Regions from separate parts of the Martelella mangrovi genome, predicted to be linked through region 2. Evidence: predicted binding sites of a transcription regulator. Region 2 holds the regulator's gene; the other holds the start of a gene.
What was found. Region 2 encodes LexA, which represses DNA repair genes until DNA is damaged. Its sites were predicted from a motif close to TGTTCNNNNTGTGTTCNG; they were not measured.

Region 1 (7,351 bases), on a different contig from region 2:
TCGGCATCTTCGGCGGAAAAGCCGGCAGCGACCACGGCAATCATCATCGCCTGTTCCTGAAACAGCGGCACGCCCTTCGTCCTTTTCAGAACGTCGCGCAATTCCGTCTTCGGATAGGTGACCTCCTCATGCCCCTGTCGCCGCCGGAGATAGGGCTGCACCATGCCGCCCTGGATCGGTCCGGGGCGGACAATCGCCACCTCGATGACGAGGTCGTAAAAGGTTTCGGGCTTCATGCGCGGCAGGAAGTTCATCTGGGCGCGGCTTTCCACCTGAAACACGCCGATGGCATCGGCGTTTTGCAGCATGTCATAGGTTGCCGCATCCTCCTGCGGCACCTCGGCAATGGTCAGCGGGCGATTGTAATGCGCCTTTAAAAGATCGAAGCTTTTTTGCAGGCAGGTCAGCATGCCGAGGCTTAAGACATCGACCTTGAGAATGTTCAGCGCATCGATATCGTCCTTGTCCCATTCGATCACGGTGCGGTTTTCCATGGCGGCATTTTCGATGGGACAGAGTTCGTCGAGCCGGTCGCGGGTGATGACGAAGCCGCCGACATGCTGGGAGAGATGGCGGGGAAAGCCGATGATCTCGCCAATCAGGCGGATGGTCTGGGCAAGCCTGCGGTCGGAGGCGTCCAGACCGACCTCGCGCAGGCGCTCCGGCTCCGCGCCCTTGCTGGAAATGCCCCAGATCTGGCCGGAAAGGGCAGCGGTGACATCGCTGGAAAGCCCCATCACCTTGCCCACTTCGCGAATGGCCGCGCGCGAGCGGAAATGAATGACGGTGGCGCACAGTCCGGCATGGTCGCGGCCATATTTGTCGTAAATATACTGGATGACGGTTTCGCGCTTTTCATGCTCGAAATCGACATCGATATCCGGTGGCTCGCCGCGATGGCGGGAGACGAAACGCTCGAACACCATGGAAATCATGTCCGGGCTGACATCGGTGATGCCGAGCGCGAAACAGAGGATGGAATTGGCCGCCGAACCGCGTCCCTGGCACAGAATGCCTGTCTTGCGCGCATACATGACGATGTCGTGGACGGTGAGAAAATAGGCGGCAAAGCCGAGTTCATTGACCAGCGCCAGCTCTTTTTCGGCAAGCTGGCGGTGGCGCTCGGGAATGCCCGCCGGGTTGCGGCGTTTCAGCCCCTCCCAGGTCAGCCGTGCCAGGCGTGCCTGCGGGGCTTCGCCACGTGTGATTTCCGCCGGGTAGTTATAGGAAAGCTCGCTCAGGTCGAAGGTCAGCCGTGCGGCGATTTCCATGGTGCGGCGGATTGCGGCCGGATGGTCGCGGAAGATATGCGCCATTTCATCCGCGCTTTTCAGCCGCCGCTCGGCATTCGGCAAGGCCCGGTGGCCGATTTCATCAATGGTGATGTGGTGGCGCATGCAGGTCAACACATCGGCAAGCTGGCGGCGGCTGGCATGGTGCATCAGCACGTCGCCGACGGCGACCATCGGCGCGCCGGTCTTGTGCGACAGGGCGGCGACGGCCTTCAGCCATGCCTGGTCGGAACCGTCATAACGGGGGGCAGCCCCGGTAAACACATGGCCGGGAAAGCGCCGGGCCGCCTGTGCGATATGGTCTTCACTCTCCGCCGTCCTGTCCGTGGCGGGCGGCAGCGCAATCAGGATGGAGCCTTCGGCCCCGTCCAGCATGTCGGAAAGATAAAGCAGGCATTCGCCCTTTTGCGTGCGCAGCTTGCCACGGCTCAAAAGCCGCACGAGCTTCTGATAGGCGGGCTTGTCGCGGGGCAGGGCAATGAAATCGACCGGGCTGTCGGAAAGCACCAGACGGCAGCCGACAATCAGGCGTGGCAGGCGCGGCAGACGGAGGGACTGGGTCTGCTCCGGCGTAGAGGGCTGCTGCGGGGCGGTCTCGTTTATGGGCACGCGCGAGGACGGGTCGAGGCGTTTTTTGCTGCCCGTTTCACCTTCTTCCGGAGGCGTTTCCAGCCGGTGGCGGATTTCCTTCAACTCCCGAAAGCCGCGCACGACGCCTGCCAGCGAATTGCGGTCGGTTATCGCAATGGCGGCAAGCCCCAGGGTTGCGGCGCGTGCCACCATTTCCTCCGGGTGCGAGGCGCCGGTGAGGAAGGTGAAATTGGTGGTGACGCAGAGTTCGGCATAATCCATGACGGCCTCACGCAAACAGGCCGTGCACGAACCAGCCGGGAGCCTGCGGCGTGTGATACATCCACAGTCGCAGGCCCTGACGGGTTTCCACCTTCCAGTAATCGCGCAACCCCGAGCGCCAGCTCTCATCCGGCCGCCACCATTCCGGCGCGATCCGCTCCGGGCCGGTTGTGCTCGCCGTTTCAAGGCGCATGCGCCGCCAGGAAAAACGCGAAGGCGGGCGGCGGGCGGGCGCCGCGGTGATCGGCTCGGGGGCAAAAAGCTTCAGCGGGCGGGGGCGGGGGGCATGCCAGTCCATATCGATCCGCCCGGCCGTGGCCGGCAGTTCGGCAAAGCCACGTTCGGGAATATGGCTTTCCACCGGCTGGAAGCGGAGGATATTGTCGATGCCGATCCTGACGCCGAGACGGGTAATCAGGTCGTCCAGCGCATCCGCCGGGGCCGTGCCGCTGTCGCTCAATTGTTCAGCCGGCAGGTTTTCGACAGAGGTCGCCTCAAGCCGCATCCGCTCGATCCCGAAACCGGCGTCGACGGCGGCAACGGACCGTTCGAACAGGCTGAGAATGCGCGCGGCCTCCCGCATTGGCCGGGCCAGCCGCAATTCGCAGGTTTGCGCCGTGGAATCGGCCCGCGTCAGGGTAAGCCGCAACAGCCGTGCTCCGGATTCCCGGGCTTTCAGCTTTTGACAAAGCCTTTCGATGAGGCGCGACAGCGCGGCCATGACATCGTCCATGAGGCCGATGGGGTCCGGCAGCATCATCCTGACGCCGTAATGCGGCGGTTCGGAAAGCGGAGAGACGGTTTCGCCGCGCTGGCCGGTCGCCTGGTCAAGCCGTTCAATTAGCGCCATATCGAAACGCCGCGCCAGCGTTGCCCGCGGCAGGGCGGTGAGATCGGCAATGGTGTTGAGGCCGAGGCGTTTGAGGGCCGTATCGGTCTTCTCATTCGTTCTCAGGGCGGCGACCGGCAGCGGGCCAAGCGCCTGTGCGGTCTTGCCTGCGCCTGCAATGCCGGGCGCGAAATGGGCAAGCGCCCATGCCGCGCCGCGCGTATCGGCAATGCCGATCTTCACGGAAAGCCGGGTGCGGGCAAGGCGGTCTTTCATATCCTCCAGCATCGCCGCCTCGCCGCCGAAAAGATGGGCGGCACCGGTGATGTCGAGCACCAGCCCGTCCTCGCCATCAAGCCCGGCATGCGGCGTGTAGCGCGTGGCCCAGCGCGCCAGCATGGTTAGAAATCGCCGGTCGGCGTCAATATCGGCAGGGCGGGTGACAAGGTCGGGGACATAGGCGCGGGCATCCGCCACGCCCATGCCGCATTCCAGTCCCTGCCGCTCCGCCGCTTCATTCAGCGCATAAAGTCGCTCGTGATTGCTCTGGACGGCGATGATCGCGAACGGCCCCTCAACCGGGCGCAGCCTCAGGGCCCGCTCGCTCGGCAATCTCGGAAACCACATGGATACGACGCGCCGTTTCATCCCAGCCTACGGTCCAGCTTCTATTTGTTCCTGTTTTGTTCTTTATAATGGACCAGTCCTGCAGAGTCGAGTCGGAAGCTGAAAAGCGCGGCTTGCAGAGCCAGCGCGTGGTTGCCGCCTGATTGCCCATGCCCTCGGGAAAAAGTGACAGGCCGATGGTCCTTCCGGTTTCTGCCGCAAGCTGCAAACGGCGGCCGGGGGTGAGCTCAATCGGTCTGTCGAGTTCCATGACGACCAGCCGGACCGCGCCCGAGCGCAGGCCCTCCTCGGCGCAGGCAAGTGTTTCGGTCTGGTCTTTCGTCCGGGCAATGATGAGGTCTTTGGGGTCGAAAAAAGCGGCGGTGCCGACGGGGTTGAGCGTCTCGGAAAACCATTCCGGCTTTACCCACAGCACCGGTCCGCCTGTCTGCCCGGCCAGGCTTGCCGCAAAAAACACGGCACCGGCTCCGGACACATCATGCGCCCGGCCGGCTTTCAACGGAAAAAGGCTTTCAAGGTCATCCTGCATGGGGAGATGATATAGTGATTATCAAGAGAATGAAAAGGGAACAAATGCGCGCACACGGTTGGAAGATTTCACCGTGGAACAGGCGTGCGATCTCCATAGCGCAGCGGCTGAAAAAGTAAGCAAATATTTACAAAAACGTCTCTTGACAGCAATCGGTGAATATGAAAACCTGATTGCGCAAACGGTAAACCAATGATGAGCAAACGATTGCTCAGGCGTTTTGGACAGTTTGCGCCGGGAGGAATATTTTGGCGGACAGGGTGTCGAAACTGCAATCGGCAAGCGCTTACCAGCGCAGCACGATCCGTGATGTCGCGGCGAAAGCGAATGTCAGCGTGACGACGGCTTCGCGGGCGCTCAATGGCACGGGCCGGATGTCTGACGAAACCCGGGAACGCGTGCGTGCTGCGGCTGCCGAACTCGATTACCGGCCGAATTCCATTGCGCGCGGTCTGGTGCAGCAGCGCTCCTTCACGCTCGGCCTTCTGACCAACGATATGTATGGACGTTTTACGCTGCCGGTCGCAGCCGGCCTTTCGTCCGCCATGGCGGATCGCGGGGTTTCGGTTTTTCTGAGCGCCGGCGAATACGAGCCGGACAGCCTCAAGCTGACCCTCGGCGCCATGGAGGAAAAGCGCGTCGACGGTCTGGTGATCACCGGCAAGCGCATCGATCGCGGTCTGCCGATCGAGCTTCCGTCGCTTGGTATGCCGGTGGTCTATGTCTATGCGGCAGCGCCCGAAGGCGCGGTCAGTTTCGTGCCGGACGACACCAATGCGGCCAGGGACGCGGTCCGGCATCTCGTGAACCTCGGGCGCAAAAAGATCGCGCATATTACCGGTCCGCGGGCTTTCAAGGCGGCGAACCTGCGCGAAGCCGGGTGGCGTTCGGCGCTTGCCGAGGCCGGGCTGGAGCCCTTCGGCGAAGCGATGTTTTCCACATGGACGGAGGCGCACGGCTACGCGGCAGCGCATGCGCTGATTGCGGCGGGGGAGCGTCCGGATGCGATTTTCTGCGGCAATGACCAGATTGCCCGCGGCGTCATCGATGCCTTTGCGCTGATGGGGATCAGCGTGCCCGATGATATTGCCATTGTCGGTTTCGACAACTGGGAGGTCTTCGCCGCTGCGACGCGGCCGCCGCTGACGACGGTGGATATGGGGCTTCCGGGCCTTGGACGAAGCGCCGGTCTGGCGCTTCTCGACATGATTGACGGCGAGCCCGTCGCGCCGGGCATCCGCGAGACGCCCTGCACGCTCGTCGTCAGAGAATCCTGCGGTGCAAAACCCGACTGAGCTTTGCGCCGGGAAACCGCCCCGCCAGTGTGAGACGCCGGTTTCAGGGGAGGGAATTGCGCAATTTGCGCAAACGTTGGCTCAAACTGTTTTGAGCGGCAGCATGATTTTTAAACGGGAGGTAATGGAAATGAATATCAGGACTTTTCTAGGCGGCGTGGCGATCGCCGCAATCGCATTGCCCGGGCTTGCCCAGGCGGAAACATTCTCGCTCTGGGTCCGTTCCGACGGCTCGGAATTCATGCCGAAACTGGTCGATGCCTTTAATGCAAAAGGCGAGGACAAGGCCGAACTGCAGATCGTGCCGGTGAATGAGCTGGTGCAGAAATATGCGATTGCCGCTGCCGGCGGCTCCGAGCCGGACGCGCTCTCGCTCGACCTGATCTACACGCCATCCTTTGCCCAGGCCGGGCAACTGAAGGACATGACGGAGTTTGCCAAGTCTTTGCCCTATTACGACCATCTGTCGAAGGCGCATCTGACGGTCGGCACCTATGACGGCAAGATCTACGGCATGCCGTTCTCGGCCGATGCCTCGGTGCTGGTCTGGAACAAGAACCTGTTTGAGGAAGCAGGGCTTGATCCCGACAAGGCACCGACGAACTGGGCGGAGGTCCGTGAGGATGCCGAGGCGGTCTCAGCGCTTGGCGATGAAACTTACGGCTTTTATTTCTCCGGAAATTGCGGCGGCTGCAACATCTTCACCTTCATGCCGCTCGTCTGGGCATCCGGCGGCGTGCTGTTCGAGGATGAAGGCGCGAAGGCAACGGTGACGACGCCGCAGATGAAGGATGCGATCGAGTTTTATCGCGGCATGGTCGAGGACGGGTTGGTGCCGGCAGGTTCACAAACCGATTCCGGCTCGAACTTCTTTGCAGCCTTTGCCGGCGGCAATATCGGCCTCACTCCGTCCGGCTCGTTCGCCATCGGCGCGCTCAACAACCAGTATCCCGACCTTGAATACGGCGTGACCTATCTGCCGGGCAAGGATGGCGACTGGTCCTCCTTTGCCGGCGGTGACAATATTGTGGTCTCGGCGAAGACCGCAGAGGAAAAGATGCCGGCCATCCAGGCCTTCATCGAATTCGCCTATTCGCCGGAGGGGCAGAAGATCCTGGCGCAGAACGGCTCGCTGCCGGTGCGTGACGATGTTGCCGAGCAGGCGCTGGAAGGACTCGATGCCCGCTACATGATCGCGGCCGAGGCCATGGCCAAGGGCAAGACGCCCTACAGCCCGGTCTTCAACGATCTGATCAACTCGCTGAACGGCCCCTGGATCACAATGCTGAACCGCGCCTTCTTCGCCGACAGCGAAGACGAGGTCGATGACGCCATGGCCGAAGCGCAGGACGAAATGCAGTCGATCATCGACTCGTCCCGGTAAGCGGCGTTTCGGGGAAAAGCACAACCGCCGGCCCGCCGGGGCCGGTTGGAATGACTGCTGACTAACCGCACTTTCCTCACGTGTCACCCTCGGGCTTGACCCGAGGGTCCATGAAACAGCGACGTATGGATGCTCGGGTCGAGCCCGAGCATGACGCGGAGAGAGACGTGGGGCCTGTCAACGCACCACCGGCCTTAAGGGCCGGTGGCCACCCTTTTAATGCGAAAGGACTTTGCCATGTCTGACGGGATAGTGGCCGGCGCGGGCGCACCTTTGCCGAAACGGCGAAGGCGGCGGCGGTCTTCACAATGGACAGGCCTGATCTATGTTCTCCCCGCGCTGGCGCTTGTCACCGTGTTCTTCATCGTTCCGCTCGGCATGACGGTGTGGATGTCGCTGCACAAATGGCCGCTGATGGGCCTGCCGCGCTATATCGGCCTGGACAATTACGAGCGGCTGCTGTTCGACAAGAGCTTCTGGTCGTCGCTGTGGTTCACCATCCAGTATACGGTCGTGGTCACCATCGGTCTGCTCGGCTTTGCC
Region 2 (7,351 bases):
CACCTCGATGAAGAGCGGCGCATCGAAACGGGCGAGAAGTGCGATGAAGCCGGTGACGCACCAGACCGCAAAAACGCCGAGATTGAGCGGCCGCAGCCGCTTGACCCGGACGGGATGCAGAAAATTCACCGGCGCGAAGGTCAGGGCCACCGACAGCACCACAATCGCCATGGCAAGCAGCGACGACGGCTGGATGACGAAGAAGGAGAACACCACCATGTTCCAGACCACCGGAAAGCCGGAGAAGAAGTTCTCGTCCGTCTTCATGCCGCTGTCGGCATAATAGATCGCGCTGGAGACGACGATCAGCGCAGCGGCAACGAAGGACAACGGCTCCCCGATCATATGGGACTGGTAGAGCGCAAAGGCCGGCAGCAGAACATAGGTCACGTAATCGATGATGTTGTCGAGCATCACGCCCGACCAGCTCGGCAGCACCTCGCTGACCTTCAGCCGCCGCGCGATCGGCCCGTCAATGCCGTCGACCAGCAGAGCGGCGCCGAGCCACCAGAACATGGCCACGAATCGCCCCTCGGCGGCGGCAACCACGCCAAGGAAAGCAAGGAACGAGCCCGATGCCGTCAGAATGTGGACGGAGAACGCCCGGATTTCGGCATAAGGTACTTTACGCTGGCTGAACAAACCCATTCACTTCCCGTAAAACTGTGTCGGCGGTTATTGCCCGGTTTTCTCTACCCCTACAATGCACCAGAAGCGCGTCCGCGTACAAAAAAAACATGATTTTCCAGAATTTTTCACGGCAAAATGCGCCCGGTCGCATTATATCGGTAACGAACAAATCGCAGGAAGACGAGGTTTCAGGCATGTCGGATTTTGAAATTGCCGTGATCGGCGGCGGCCCCGCCGGAATGATTTCCGCGCTGGCGCTTGCCCGTGCCGGCCGCAGGGTCGCGCTGGTCGCGCCTTCCCCCAGCGGCGGCGATCATCGCACAACGGCGCTGATGGACCATTCCATCGCACTGCTTGCCCGGCTCGGCCTGTGGCAGTCTGTCCGGCCGGAAGCCGCACCGCTGAAGACCATGCGCATCATTGACGGCACGGGACGGCTGGTGCGTGCGCCGACCGTCAGTTTCCGCTCTGCTGAAATCGATCTCGAAGCCTTCGGCTACAACATCCCCAACACCGTTCTGGTCGGCAAGCTGAACGAAGCGATTGCGAGTGAGCCGAACATTACCCGTTTCGAGACCATTGCCGACGATTTTACCGTCGACAAGGATGGCGTTGCGGTGACGCTTGCCGGTGGCGAGACATTTTCTGCCGAACTTATCGTCGGCTCCGACGGCCGGCGTTCGAAAGTGCGTGAAAATGCCGGGATCGGCGTGCGCCAGTGGTCCTACAAGCAATCGGCTGTCGTGCTGAATTTCAGCCACGCACTTGCCCATGACGATATCTCGACGGAATTTCACACCCGTGGCGGTCCGTTCACGCAGGTGCCGCTGCCGGCGAAGAACCGCTCCAGCCTGGTCTGGGTGATGGACACGCCGGCTGCCGAAGACATGGCGGCGCGGCCGGAGGCTGAAATCGCGGCGGCGATCGAGGAACGCATGCAATCGCTTCTGGGCGCGGTCACCATTGAGGGACCGGTGCAGAAATGGCCGCTTTCCTCCATGGTTGCGAACCGTTTCGGCAAGGGCCGTACGGTTCTTGTCGGCGAGGCGGCCCACGCCTTTCCGCCGATTGGCGCCCAGGGGCTCAACCTTTCGTTGCGCGACATCATGCGCCTTGCCCGCATGCTGGACGGTATCGACGGCGCGAAAATTTCCGCCAGAACCGGCGAGCGCTATGATTTTCTGCGCAAGTCCGATGTCTGGAGCAGAACGGCCAGCGTCGACCTTCTGAACCGCTCGCTGCTTGCCGATTTCATTCCCGCGCAGCTTGCCCGTTCCGCCGGCCTCTACATGCTGTCGGCCGTGCCGCCGCTGCGCCAGTTTGCCATGCGCGAAGGCGTTCAGCCCCTCAGGGGGATCAAGGAATTATTCGCCGGCTGAAGCCTGTTTTAGCCCTTGCCTATAGCGGCAGGGTCTATAACGGCAGGGCGGTGGCGTCGATCAGAAGCAGAAGACCGGCCAGCGTTGCCGCCGAACAGATTGTGGTGATCAGGATGGTGGCGGAGGCCCGCTCGTACCAGATGCCGTATTGCTGGGCGATCACGAAGACATTGGTGGCCGTCGGCAAGGCTGCAAGAAGCACGGCGGCTTCCACCCACACCGGATCGAAGCCGCCATGCAGCATCATGAAGGCATAGACCAGCACCGGATGTAAGATAAGCTTGGCCGGAACGATATAGCCGATTTCCACCGGCACGCGCTTTACCGGGCGCAGAGCAAGCGTCACCCCCATGGCAAAAAGCGCGCAAGGGGCAGCAGCCTGTGCAAGATAGTCCACCAGCCGGTTGAACGCATCGGGCGGCTGAACCCCGCTCGCAGCAACGGCAAAACCCAGAGCGGTTGCAATGATGAAGGGGTGCAGCAGCGCCTTTGTCAGCACCTGGCGGGCAAGTGATGCCTTGCGCACCGCACCACCATCCGCCACCGCCATTATCGACGGTGCGACGATGAAATGCAGCGCATTTTCAAAGCACACGATCAAGGCGACGGGAACGGCCGCCGCTTCGCCAAGCGCCAGAATGGCAAGGCCCGGCCCCATATAGCCGATATTGCCGTAAGCCCCTGCAAAGGCCTGGATCGTGCTCTCGCGCACGCCGTTGCGTTTCCAGAAGTAGCCGGCGGCAAACAGCAGCGAAAACACGGCATAGGTCGCCAGCAGATCAACGGAGATGAAATCAAGCCGGGTCAGTTGGTCGAAAGGCGTGTTCGAAACAAGCTTGAAGAACAAGGCCGGCAATGCGGCATAGACGATGAATACGTTGAGCCAGACAAGACCGGATTCCGGCTGCCGGATGAGCCTGGCGGCGATAAAGCCTGCGGCAATCAGTCCGAAGAACGGAAAGAGAAGCCCTAGAATGTCTGACATGGCGCAAAACCCGGGCTTCGCAGGCCCTAGCCGATCTGCGATAGAACGGGAAAGGTCTGCTGGAACCAGATCGCCATATCGGCAATAAAGCCGAAAAGAAAGGCAAGGCCGGTGAGAATCAGCAGCACGCCCATGATTTTTTCAATCGTGCCCAGATGTTTGCGGAACCGCGACAGGAAGCGCATGAAGGCGCCGGAAAAAAGCGCGGCAATCCAGAACGGCACGGCAAGGCCAAGCGAATAGATCGCCAGCAGCACCGCGCCGTTGGAAACCGTATCGCGCGTGGCCGCGACAGCGAGAATGGCCCCCAGAACCGGTCCGATGCAGGGCGTCCAGCCGAAAGCAAAGGCCAGCCCCATGACATAGGCGCCGGACATGCTCGCCGGCTTGCCGCCGCCATGAAACCGCGCCTCACGCGACAGGAAGGGGATTTTCAGCACACCAAGGAAGTTCAGCCCCATGATGATGATGATCACACCGCCGACCTTGGCCAGAATATCGATATATTGACGCAACAACTGACCGATGGACGAGGCCCCTGCCCCGAGCGCCACGAAAATCGTCGCAAAGCCGAGCGTAAAGAACAGCGCCGGCAACAATACACGCGCCGGGCGGACGGAGGTGTCTCCCCTGAACTGATCGATCGAAATGCCCGCCATGTAGCAAAGATAAGGCGGCACCAGCGGCAAAACGCAGGGTGAGAGAAACGAAAGCGCACCGGCAAGAAGCGCCGTCAACAGGGAAATATCACCGATCGACACCTGAAATCCTCTTGTCACTCGGCCGTTGGCGAAAGCGCGTCCGGCACCAGCAGATAACCGCCTGAAAGGCGGACCGTAAACTGCCGGTTCCTTAAACCACAGCGGCGTTGAATTCCAATCACCTTTCCGCGCATCGCCCCCGACATCAAATTGTCGCCTTGGAGCCGAATTTCCGGGTTGACCTTCTGCAAGACCCTTTCTATGTTCCGCCCACTTTCCGCTGGCCCTTCAACAGGCGCCGGGCTCGGGAGCGCGTAGCTCAGCTGGTAGAGCAACTGACTTTTAATCAGTAGGTCCAGGGTTCGAACCCCTGCGCGCTCACCATTGTTTGCCGAGAATTTTCTCCTTTCGAAATTGAAACAACACTTTCTAACTCACCCCTTTCCGCCCGCCTTCATGCCTCCATTGACCGCAATCGAGGCCGCTCTGCTATTTCCAGCTTGCGGAACACAGATAGAACAGATATAAACGTTCTGTATTTGTTTCGAAGGCAAGGGGCTGCAAATGCTGACTCGTAAACAACAGGAACTGCTGTATTTCATCCATGAACGGATGAAGGAGACAGGCATTCCCCCGTCTTTCGATGAAATGAAGGAAGCCCTGGATCTGGCGTCCAAATCGGGCATTCACCGATTGATCACGGCGCTGGAGGAACGCGGCTTCATTCGCCGGCTTCCCAACAGGGCGCGCGCGCTTGAAATTCTGCGCATGCCGGAAAGCCTTGGCTCTCAGCCGCCGCGCCGCGGTTTCTCACCGAGCGTGATTGAAGGCAGCCTCGGCAAGACGCCTGCCGAAAGCAAAACACCGGCTGCCGGAAATGACAGCGGCTCGACCGATATCCCCGTCATGGGGCGGATTGCAGCCGGTGTTCCGATCTCGGCCATACAGGAAAACACCCACGCAATTGCGGTTCCGGCCGAGATGCTGGGAACCGGCGAACATTATGCGCTGGAAGTTAAGGGCGATTCGATGATCGAAGCCGGGATATTCGACGGTGACACGGTGGTCATCCGCAATATCAACACGGCCGCCCCGGGCGATATTGTCGTGGCGCTGGTGAATGACGAGGAAGCGACACTGAAGCGCTTCCGCCGCAAGGGCGCGTCGATTGCGCTGGAAGCCGCCAATCCGGCCTATGAAACCCGGATATTTGCTGCCGATCAGGTCAAGGTTCAGGGCAAGCTTGTCGGCCTGATCCGCCGCTACCACTGAAGAAATCGAGGGTTTTCGGCAGGCTGACAGGATCGGCATACGAATCGGAACGCCAGTTATAGAGGCGGTGTTGGTTCCATTGACGTTTTACTGCCGTAATGGCGGGCGTGACGGAAACGTGGGTTCTCACACAGGAGCCGGTCGGGTTAGGCTCTGAGGACGTGGTGTTACCATTTCTTGATTTTGAACCATCGGTATCTTGGACAGTAAACTGCAAGGTGCCGGTTTGGCGGCGCAGTGCTGGTGTGATGAGAAAACCAGGCGAACGGCACGCCTGAAAACCGGGCCGGTAAACGCTGACAATGATGTCTGCGTGATCGCAGGCAGGGCCTACGAGCGCGGGCCGGAATATTTGTGCGACGGTCAGGCCGCTGCCGGGAAGCGATGCCACACACCATTCGCTCTTTTCACAGATGAACATACCGGATTGCGTCCGCGCGGCCTTTATATCCTCGGCAAGGGCGGTGCTTGCATTGGTGATTTGTCCAGCATCCAGGCGGTCGAACCGGTCCGCGTCTTTCAGTATCGCAGCGTTGCTTTCGGTTTCGCTCGGCGGCCGTGTGGCGCTGATGGCAAGTGCGCTCTGCCACTGATCGAAGATGAAGGAAGGCGGACGGCGCTTGCTGAGCGCGGCTGTATCACCGGTGACGATCGCAACCAATGCACCGTCTTCGGAGACAAGCAGAAGCGGCGACCGGTCGCCTTGAGAAAAGGCGGGCAAGGCAAAGGCAATTGCCATCGGCACCAGTCCGACAAGCCTGAGACGGGTGCGCAGCAGAACCAGCAGCATGAACCCGACAAGGAAAAGCAGCAGAAATCCGCGGGGCATCGCACTGGTATCGAGCGCGCCACCAAGACCATCGACCCATTCCGCAATGGCAATCACCCGGTCGAGCCCCCAGCCCATGGCCAGAAGAAAGGGGCCGTGCAGGTTAAGCGGCATTGCCAGCATGGCCAGCAGGCCGGAGGGCATGACCAGAAAGGTGACAATCGGCATGGCGAGCAGATTGCCGAGCAGACCGTAGCCGGCAATCCGCTGAAAATGCGCCATGGCAATCGGCGCTGTCGAAAGCCCACCGATCAGTGCGGTCAACACAATACCGAAAGCACCCAGCATGACGATGCGGATCACTGTGCCGGCCGGCATCGACGCCGGGCGAGCATATTCGCGACGCTGCCAGAAGCTGTAGCCCGCAATCAGCGCCAGTGTTGCGGCAAACGACATCTGCATGCCGGGGCCGACAGCTTCCGACGGCGAAACCGCGAGGATGACAAACCCCGCAAGAGCGACATTGCGCATACTGATGGCCGGACGGTCGGCAACGGCGGCAAGCAGCATGATCGCCAACATGATGAAAGCGCGCTGCGCCGAGACCTGCATGCCCGAAATCGCAAGATAGAACCCGGCAGCCCCGATCGCGGCCATAGCGGCAAGCTTCTTGGTGGCGATCGCCTCTGCCGCCTTTGGCGAAAAAGACAGAAAAAGACGCAGGCTTGAAAAGAAGATACCGGCGGCGAGCGCCATGTGCAGCCCCGAAATGGCGATGACATGGGCAAGGCCGGCATTGCGCAGCGCGTCCAGCGTGTCATCATTCATGGCGCGACGCTGCCCGGTGATGATCGCATTGGCGAAAGCCCCCGATTCGTCTGGCAGGACAGCGCGAATGCGCCCGGCAATCGTATCGCGCAGGCTTTCGACCCTGTGGCGCATGAACAGGCCAATGGACTGAGGGCGGCTTGTCTCCCGCGTATGAAGATCACCCGGAACCGCGTCTGGCGCGCCATAGAAGAACCCCACTGCGCCGATCCCGTCGAAATAGGAAAGAAAACCGAAATCGACGAGGCCCGGCAGAGCCGGTCCGGAAGGCGGTGAAAGCCGGGCAAGGCCGGTGAATGCACCGCCGATGTCGACCGGCGGCGATTTGCCGCGGGCAACAAGGGTGACACGCTCAGGTGGACGGTGGATCACCGGATCGTCGGTGGCGATGACGCGCACCACATAACGCCAGCCGTTTTCGGTCGGCTCGCGGGCATCGACCACGCCGGTAACATGGGTCGTCACCGGTGAGTCGAGCATCACCGTAGCAAGCCGGCCCGTCTCAAGCTGCGCCAGAAACGCGCCGCTGAGAAAGAGCGCAACCAGACCGGCGCCCAGCCGGTTCACCGGACCGGCATTGCGCAACGAAACGGCGGCACCAACGGCGATCGCCCAATAGAGCCACAGCCCCCACGAAAACGGCGCTGCAGGCCGGAAAAACCACCACGCGGACCCCAGAGCCATCACAAACGGCGCAAACAGAAAGCTGCGTCCATAGGCAAGTTCTTCGGAAAAAAGCGTGCCGACGTCCCTGCCCTCCGGCTGCTCCGCAGAAGTTGGCGGATTC

Region 1: the regulator LexA is predicted to act here: its motif matches at 4,155-4,172, upstream of ABID12_RS10630 (ImuA family protein).

The regions. Positions count from the first base shown of each region.
Region 1 covers NZ_JBEPLY010000006.1:92,809-100,159, forward strand. Annotated here, with positions in the region: gene ABID12_RS10620 (error-prone DNA polymerase) at 1-2,144, opposite strand, end outside; gene ABID12_RS10625 (Y-family DNA polymerase) at 2,152-3,621, opposite strand; gene ABID12_RS10630 (ImuA family protein) at 3,548-4,057, opposite strand; gene ABID12_RS10635 (LacI family DNA-binding transcriptional regulator) at 4,378-5,424, shown strand; gene ABID12_RS10640 (ABC transporter substrate-binding protein) at 5,555-6,808, shown strand; gene ABID12_RS10645 (carbohydrate ABC transporter permease) at 7,058-7,351, shown strand, end outside.
Region 2 covers NZ_JBEPLY010000005.1:113,515-120,865, reverse strand. Annotated here, with positions in the region: gene pcsA (phosphatidylcholine synthase) at 1-648, opposite strand, end outside; gene ABID12_RS09500 (UbiH/UbiF family hydroxylase) at 825-2,009, shown strand; gene ABID12_RS09495 (AEC family transporter) at 2,044-2,994, opposite strand; gene ABID12_RS09490 (cytochrome c biogenesis CcdA family protein) at 3,021-3,755, opposite strand; gene ABID12_RS09485 (hypothetical protein) at 3,770-3,946, opposite strand; tRNA gene ABID12_RS09480 (tRNA-Lys) at 4,004-4,079, shown strand; gene lexA (transcriptional repressor LexA) at 4,260-4,967, shown strand; gene ABID12_RS09470 (ComEC/Rec2 family competence protein) at 4,921-7,351, opposite strand, start outside.